2 regions of the Lysinibacillus sp. C5.1 genome follow, and region 2 is predicted to be linked to the other one. Evidence: riboswitches for the same ligand, from Rfam matches in the RefSeq annotation. Region 2 holds a riboswitch; the other holds the start of a gene.

Region 1 (4,437 bases), 1.0 Mb from region 2:
TATTACAACACGTAAAGTAAAAAAAGATAAGGCAAAATATTTTGGTCCTTATCCAAATGCGTATGCAGCAAGTGAGACGAAAAAGCTGCTTGATAGACTTTATCCGCTGCGAAAATGTGTGCAATTACCAACCAAGGTTTGCTTGTACTATCATATGGGACAGTGCTTAGCTCCATGTGTAAAGGATATTGATGCTCACATCTATCACGATATGATTGAAGATATGACGAAGTTCTTAAATGGCGGTGTTGAGGCAGTAAAAAAAGAACTTGAGGACAAGATGCTAGTCGCGGCAGAGCAACTAGAATTCGAGCGAGCAAAGGAGTTCCGCGATCAAATTGCACATATTGAGACGGTTATGCAAAAACAAAAAATCGTGTCTAGTGATACGACCAATCGCGATGTCTTTGGTTATGCGGTTGAAAAAGGTTGGATGTGTGTGCAAGTGTTTTTCGTTCGTCAAGGCAAGTTAATTGAACGGGATGTCTCCATTTTCCCAATTTATCAGGACGTGGAGGAAGAATTTTTAACGTTTGTCGGACGCTTTTATGAAAAGCTAGAGCATATTAAACCGAAAGAAATTTTCATTCCACAGGCTATTGATGCGGCAATTTTAACCGAATTATTAGGGGTTAAAGTACTGACACCGAAGCGAGGGCAAAAGAAAGAGCTAGTTGATTTGGCTATGAAAAATGCGGAAATTGCTGTGGCTGCTAAATTCCAATTGATTGAGCGACAAGAAGAACGTACAATTGGCGCATGCGAGGCACTAGGCGAAGCAATAGGCATTTCAGCACCATTGCGCATTGAAGCATTCGATAATAGCCATATGCATGGTACGGATGCGGTATCAGCAATGGTTGTTTTTATTGATGGTAAACCGGCAAAGAAAGAATATCGTAAATACAAAACACGAACAGCCGCAAAACATGACGATTACGGGGCAATGCAGGAAGTGATACGCCGCCGTTACACGAGGGTATTAAAAGAAGGCTTGCCATTGCCCGATTTAGTGCTAATAGATGGCGGTAAAGGACAGATGGAAGTGGCACGAGAAGTGTTGGAAGATGAACTTGGTCTTGTTATTCCAATCGCTGGTTTAGCAAAAGATGATAAGCATAATACATCTCAGCTCTTATTCGGAGATCCGCCTGATGTTATCGCATTAAAACGAACGAGTGATGGCTTTTATTTACTTCAACGTATTCAGGATGAAGTGCACCGTTTTGCTATTACATTCCTACGGCAACAACATGAAAAAAATGCGATTCAATCTGTACTCGATGGCATTGAAGGTGTTGGACCGAAACGAAAGCAACAGCTATTGAAGCATTTTGGCTCAGTTAAAAAGATTCGTGAGGCGAGTGAGCTTGCCCTTCAAGAAGCAGGAATGCCTGCAAACTTAGCGAACATTATTTACACTTATTTTCAGCAGCAGACGTTGTCAAAGGATTAGACATATGCTAATGTTGGAATAGAACATAGCAATGGTAATACCATTATGTTCTAACAATCCTTGTATGAACGATTGTGCAATAAAGCATAATAACGAAGTATTTTCATAAAAGGTAAAATTACATTTCACTATTTTAAGTGATGATAGAGGTGCAAGGTTCAATAGTAGCACATCGAAGGATGGACAAATCCAGTGATGATGTGTGAAAGGGGAGCTTGCCGAAGTGAAGTATCGTTGTTCCGAAACTTTGCTGGTTTTGCATTTAACAGATGTAGGACTGTCGAATCTTGACGTTTCGGAGAGCTATCACACATGCGCAAGCTATTTTATTGTACATGTTGCAGGCAGCTTTCACGTTATGTGAGGGCTGCCTTTTTGCTGTTCTAGAAACGAATCTAAAAAAGGAGAATGATGAAAATGGCAAGTATTGTATTGAAATTTGGTGGACCTGCAATCGCCTCAACAGAGCGGATTCAGGAGGTCGCTAAAATTGCAATGGCAAAAAAAGAGCGTGGCTATGATGTAGTAGTAGTGACAGCAGCGATGGGCCGTACAGCTAAAGACTTAACGAAAATGGTACGTGCATTATCAGATGATGCCTCTAAGCGTGAGATGGATGTACTGTTATCGACGAGCTCGCAACTATCAAGTGCACTATTTGCGATTGCTTTGCAAGAGGCCGGTTATGATGCAGTGTCATTAACTGGCTGGCAAGCTGGTGTGCAGACAGATGCAAAGCATTTTAATGCACGTATTGATCAAATCGATGTTCGTCGCATGCAAGAGCATATGACACAAGGACAAATTGTTGTTATTGCTGGGGAACAAGGGATGAATACTGCCAACAATATTACAACACTTGGAAAGGGTGGAGCAGAAACGACAGCAGTAGCCATTGCAGCAGCATTAGATGCAGAGCGTGTTGAGATTTATACAAATGTCGATGGTGTCTATACAGCTGATCCAAGTCATATTGAAAAAGCGAGAAAGTTACAGGAGATTTCCTATGATGAAATGTTGGAACTTTCGCATTTAGGATCACATATTCTACATCCACGTGCAGTGGAGTTAGCAAAAAAATTTCAAATCCCGGTGATTATTCGTTCAAGTGTAGTGGATACAGTAGGTACTTTATTGAAGGAGGAAGTTGAAATGGAGAAAAATTTAATTGTACGTGGTGTTGCTTTCGAAGCAGATATTATTCGTTTAACAATTGGCTATGATACATATTCAACTGCATCGTTAGCAGATATGTTTGCGATACTGGCAGAAAACCGCATTAATGTTGATATTATTGTTCAAGCTATTATTGAAGGTGTGAAACCATCTGTATCCTTTACCATTTTAAAAGAGGAATTTGCTGAAGCTTTACGAGTGTTAGAAAATAGTAAATTGTCACTTGGTTTTAGCTTTGCCGATTTTGAAATCGGCTTAGCGAAAGTGTCGATTATTGGATCTGGGATGGCATCGAATCCTGGAGTAGCTGCCAGAATGTTTGATCGCTTACGTCGAGAGGATATTCCAGTAAAAATGGTGAGTACGTCGGAAATTAAAGTCTCTGTTGTTGTGCCGCAAGACGAAATGATTCGAGCTGCTAATGCATTACATGAGGAGTTTAATTTAGAAGAAGAAATTCACAAACAGTAACTACTATATAAAATGATAAAAGGCATCAAGAGTAACATCTTGTTGCCTTTTGTCCCCACGTATAAGGTTTGTTCTAACAAAAGAATCCTTTAAACGTTTATTCATTTGTTATTGTATTCATAATACGTTCTTTAACATCCCATTTGACTGTAAACGTGACAAGCTGTTGTTTTTCACGCTTCTCATCATAACATTCAGTCAAGTAACCTTTTACTTGCTGAATTTGTTCAGCAATAAAGCCTGCTTCAAGTCTAAAGCTACGATTTTGAATTTGTAAAAGGGTTGGTTCATTCATTAAATGGAAAATGCGCCCATCTTTAGACTCCTTTGTCAATACTAGAGTACCCCAGCACGCATCTGCGAAAAATGCGATAAGTTCATCTTGACTTTTACAAGGAAACTTCCGTGCAAGCTCCTTGCCAGCCCAATATAGTACGTCATCCTCATGTTTACCAAGTATTGAAGATAGGACATGATCACGAATTAACTCATATCCAAATGATGAGATAGTATTAGATGGATTATTTAACATAGAAATCCTTCTTTCTTAGAATTTTCTTATAATTTAGCACCAATAAAGTAATGATAGATTTTTCGAGAAGAAACGACACGTTATGTACTAGATTGCTTCTTTAATAAGGTCTAGCAAAAACTCTATGTTACCTTGACGCTCGTAGCTCTTGAGAGTACAATAAACATGTCATAATATTGTACCATGATGAAATACACAGTCAATGGAGTATCATTTACAAAATGATGACTTCTTTTGTTGTGCTATTTTAAGTACTAAGGGGGGTAACAGTCTTGTCGAAAGATCGAGAGTTTTTATGGCGTCGCTTACATTCTCTACTTGGGATCATTCCAGTAGGTCTGTTTTTAACGATGCACCTATTCATTAACTTTACAGCAACAGGCGGAGCAGAAAGTTACAATGATGCTACCGCAGTAATGGAAAAAATTCCATTTCTTATCCTAGTTGAGTGGATTGTCATCTACATTCCATTAATGTTCCACGCATTTTATGGTGTGTTCATTGCATTCACAGCTACACCAAATACAGGGCGTTTCAGCACATACCGTAACTGGATGTTCTCATTACAACGCTTCACAGGTGTATTTTTAGTAATTTTCATTGCATGGCATATTTTCCAAACTCGTATTCAAAAAGCGCTTGGTACACACGTTGATTACGACATGATGGCAAATATCGTTGCAAATCCATTTATGCTTGGATTCTACATTGTTGGTATTTTATCAGCAACTTTCCACTTAACAAATGGTTTGTGGTCATTCTTAGTAAGCTGGGGTATTACACAATCACCACAGTCTCAAAA
Region 2 (4,437 bases):
TCCTAAATGGGTACGATAAGCTTTAATATTATGCTTTTCGTTTAAAATATTTTCCCCTTTATAAATAATTTCGCCACCATTTGGCGTTTCAAGTAAATTAATGCAACGTAAGAGTGTTGATTTACCGGAACCTGATGAACCGATTAAGCATACAACCTCTCCTTTTTCTACTTTAAAATTCACATCTTTCAACACTTGGTTACGTCCAAATGATTTACTTAAATGCTCTATTTGAATGATTGCCATTTGTTCGTCCTCCTTAGTCAATTTCCTTTAATTCTTTTTGATAAGCATCCGGTCCATCAAGGCGTTTTTCAACGTATAATAATATTCTTGATGCCGTAAATGTCATGATAAAGTACAGCACACATGCAACAAAGAATGATTCGAAATAGCGGAAGTTATTACCTGATATTGATTTCGTTTGGAAAAATAGTTCCGTTACGCCAATCACACTTAAAACAGCCGTATCTTTAATATTCATAATTAATTGGTTGCCTGTCGCCGGTAAAATATTACGCGCAACTTGTGGTAATACGACATACATCATTATTTGTACATGTCCCATCCCAATAGCAGAAGCAGCTTCGTACTGTCCTTTATCAATGGAAACAATCCCTCCACGAACAATTTCTGCCATATAAGCACCTGTATTAAGCGAAACGACTAAAATACCTGCCGTAATAAAGTGCATATCAATCCCAAAAGCAATATCTAGTCCGTAAAATACTACCATTGCTTGTACAATCATTGGTGTACCACGGAAAAATTCTACATAGCATGTCAGTATAAAATTAACACATTTTAATACATAATATTTTATACCCTTTTTACGTACTGGAATGGTATGCATAATCCCAATAAAAAATCCGATAAATGCACCAATGACTGTACTGATAATTGAAATAAGTAATGTATAATACGCACCTCGTAAAAACATTTGCCAGTTGTTTTCTATTATAGAAATGATCCAATCTAAACTCATGATGTTCCTCCTAACAACGCGTTGTTGCTTGATATCAAATATGCCTTAGCGAAATCATCTCTTCATTTGAATGATGTTGCTTTATTCAAATTATGTGATACACACCATAGACATGAGCATTTATCAGAAGGTGCTACCCTTCTATATAAACGAAAATGATTGAGGCTGCACCGCTTAATAAAAATCCTTTTTATTTCCAAGGATTCATACTTTTATATCAAAAAATAGCATACTAGAAATACTTCCAGTATACTATTTTCCATTTTGGCGCAACCTCAACGAAATTACTGTGCTGCAGGTTGTTGAAGAATTGCTTCTTCCATAATTTTTTGGCGATCATCTTCTGAAATACCTTTTAGGATTTCATTGATTTTATCTAGACTTGCATCACCTTTACGTAAACCAACTGCAATTGAAGTATTTGAAATATCTGTATCAAAGCCTTCTTCGAATGATACAAATGTAAATTTGTCATTCGCTGCTGCAGCGGAAATACCTTCTGGACGCTCTGCTACATAACCATCAATTTTGCCTGCTTCTAAAGCGACACGCATTGCAGAGAAATTCTCCATTGCTGTCTGTTTTACTACGCCTTTAATTTGATCAATTACATTGTAGTTAGACGTATTTAACTGTGAAGTAACTTTTGCACCTGAGAAATCTTGAATAGATTTTGCATCTTCGTATTTACTACCTTTTTTAATTACCATGACGAAATCAGAAGTATAGTAGTTTTCTGTAAAATCAATTGTTTGTTTACGTTCTTTAGTTGGGGACATCCCCGCTACAATCGCATCAATTTTTTTGGATTGTAGTGCTGGAACTAAACCATCCCATTCCATTTTGACAATAACTAATTCTTTTCCTAAACCTTCAGCAATCTTTTTCGCCATTTGTACATCATAGCCGCCTGCATATTCTGCATTATCAGCAATTTTTACTGCACCATTTGAATCATCTTGCTGTGTCCAGTTAAATGGAGGATAACCTGCTTCCATACCTATGCGGAATTCTCCACCTGTTTCTTCTTTCGCCGCATCACCTGATGCTTTGTCTTCCGATTTGTCTCCAGCACCACAAGCTGCTAACAAAATCGCTGTCATTGCCGTTAACATAAATAGCAACCATTTTCTTTTCATCTAAAACTCCCCTTTTCTGTAAAAAAAATAAAGCAACTGTACAAAAAAAGACCTAAGTTTTGAACTTAGGTCTTACCTTTTATTGACAGTTGCCCAAATCCTCACTATAATTTCCATCATTCTGAGATAGCACAACCTAGTAAACTGGAATTAGATTTACTAGGACAGTCCTGCACTTATTCACTGCAGACCCAGCATAAAAGTACGAGCTCCTTTTATACTTCGGCGATATTTCCTTCTCCATTACGTCTTCGCTTGCTTTAACTCAGCAATGGACTAATAAATACCGCGCCTCTACCTCACATAGATAACAGTGAGGTTTGTTTATTTAATTGATATTTAGATATTACTATAAAGCTAGTCTATTCGTCAAGATAGTTTTATCATTTTTCTGACTAATGACAAAATTAGGTTATTATCCTTCTAAAATCCATAAATTACATCTAAGAAAGTAGAAGTGTTGTAATTATTATTTAATATTTTTCCATAAAATATTATCATGTTCAATACTACCGGCAATACAAAAGATTCAGTATTTCTCTACATTTAAAGGCCTTTAGACCAATTGTATAAGGCGAAATTTCGTCTATTCCTTGAGAACCGAAGCTTCCCTATACAGGGACAACAAAAAGCCCTGCAAACCGTTAAATTTGCAGGGCTTGAACACATATTTTTCTATATTAAGAATTTAATAATAAATCTTCTGGATTTTCAAGTAATTCTTTAACTGTTTTAAGGAAGCCTACAGAATCTTTACCATCGATAATGCGGTGGTCATAAGATAGTGCTAAGTACATCATAGGACGAATTTCTACTTCACCGTTCACTTCTACTGGACGTTTTTTAATTGAGTGCATACCTAAAATAGCAGCTTGAGTACCGTTCATAATAGGTGTTGACATTAATGAACCGAATACACCACCATTTGTAATCGTGAATGAACCGCCTTGAAGATCAGCGATACCTAATTTTTTATCGCGAGCTTTTTTAGCTAAATCTGCAATTGAATCTTCAATTTCAGCAAAGTTTTTACGGTCAGCATCGCGAACAACTGGTACTACTAAACCTTCTTCAGTTGATACAGCTACACCAATATCAAAGAAGTTATTTAAGTGAATTTCATCGCCAACGATTTGAGCATTCACATATGGGTATTTTTTAAGTGCAGCCACTACTGCTTTTGTGAAGAATGACATGAAACCAAGCTTAGAGCCTGTTGACTCAAAGAATTGTTCTTTTTTACGTGAACGTAATGCCATTACGTTTGTCATATCTACTTCATTGAATGTTGTAAGCATAGCAGTTGATTGCTTCACTTCTAATAGACGTTTAGCAATTGTTTGACGACGACGGCTCATTTTTTCAATTGTAACACGAGATTCGTCAACAGCTACTACTGCTTTTGGTGCTGCTGGCGCTGCTTGTGGCGCTACTACTGGTGCTGTACCATGAGCTGCAACGTCTTGAACACGTACACGGCCTTGTGGATCTACTGGAGATACAGCTGCAAGGTCAATACCTTTTTCACGAGCAAGTTTACGTGCTGCAGGAGACGCAATGACACGCTCACCTGTAGTTTCTTCTACAACTGGTGCTGGTGTTGGAGCTGCTGCTTGTGGCGCTGCTGGTGTTGGAGCTGCTGCAACTGGTGCTGCAACTGGTGCTGCAGCTGGTGCTGGTGCTGCACCTTCGCCAGCTTCTACAACTGCGATTACTTGACCTACAAGAACAGTATCGCCTTCTTCAGCTAAAATTTGTGTTAGTACGCCAGCTTCTTCAGAGATGATTTCAGCGTTTACTTTATCTGTTTCAAGTTCAACGATAAATTCACCTTTTTCCACGCGGTCGCCCACTTTTTTAACCCACTGTGCAATACTACCTTCTGTAATCGATTCTGCTAATTCAGGGACTTTAATTTCAGCCACTTTCATTTCCTCCTTTGATTAACGTGCATAATGCACATAAAAGGGCTACCGCCTTAGGCAAGTAGCCCAGCTTCCAGTAATGTTGATATGTTTATTTAACTTTAACCGTTTCAGCCACTGCTTCTTCAATGACAGCAGACTGAGCTGCTTTATGAGAATCTGCATCGCCTTCTGAAGTTGAGCTCATTGCAGGACGACCTACATAACGAAGCTTTTTACCTTCAGATAGCTCATATAATGTTTCTAATGCGTAATTCCAAGCACCTTGGTTTTTAGGTTCTTCTTGCACCCATGCAATTTCTTTTACATTTGGATACTTAGCAATAATATCAGCTACTTGCGCTGTTGGGAATGGGTAAAGTTGTTCTACACGCACAATGTGTAAGTG

Evidence for each region. Region 2 has a riboswitch for lysine ahead of I5435_RS11240 (transporter substrate-binding domain-containing protein). Riboswitches for the same ligand answer to the same signal wherever they lie in the genome.
Region 1: it holds a riboswitch for lysine, as region 2 does, so the genes downstream of both, I5435_RS16455 (aspartate kinase) here and I5435_RS11240 (transporter substrate-binding domain-containing protein) in region 2, are expected to answer to the same signal.

Annotation. Positions count from the first base shown of each region.
Region 1 covers NZ_CP066226.1:3,358,710-3,363,146, reverse strand. The annotation lists gene uvrC (excinuclease ABC subunit UvrC) at 1-1,456, shown strand, start outside; lysine riboswitch at 1,593-1,770, shown strand; gene I5435_RS16455 (aspartate kinase) at 1,874-3,103, shown strand; gene I5435_RS16450 (YslB family protein) at 3,201-3,635, opposite strand; gene I5435_RS16445 (succinate dehydrogenase cytochrome b558 subunit) at 3,908-4,437, shown strand, end outside.
Region 2 covers NZ_CP066226.1:2,323,486-2,327,922, reverse strand. The annotation lists gene I5435_RS11250 (amino acid ABC transporter ATP-binding protein) at 1-246, opposite strand, end outside; gene I5435_RS11245 (amino acid ABC transporter permease) at 260-985, opposite strand; gene I5435_RS11240 (transporter substrate-binding domain-containing protein) at 1,270-2,124, opposite strand; lysine riboswitch at 2,244-2,429, opposite strand; gene odhB (2-oxoglutarate dehydrogenase complex dihydrolipoyllysine-residue succinyltransferase) at 2,805-4,049, opposite strand; gene I5435_RS11230 (2-oxoglutarate dehydrogenase E1 component) at 4,141-4,437, opposite strand, start outside.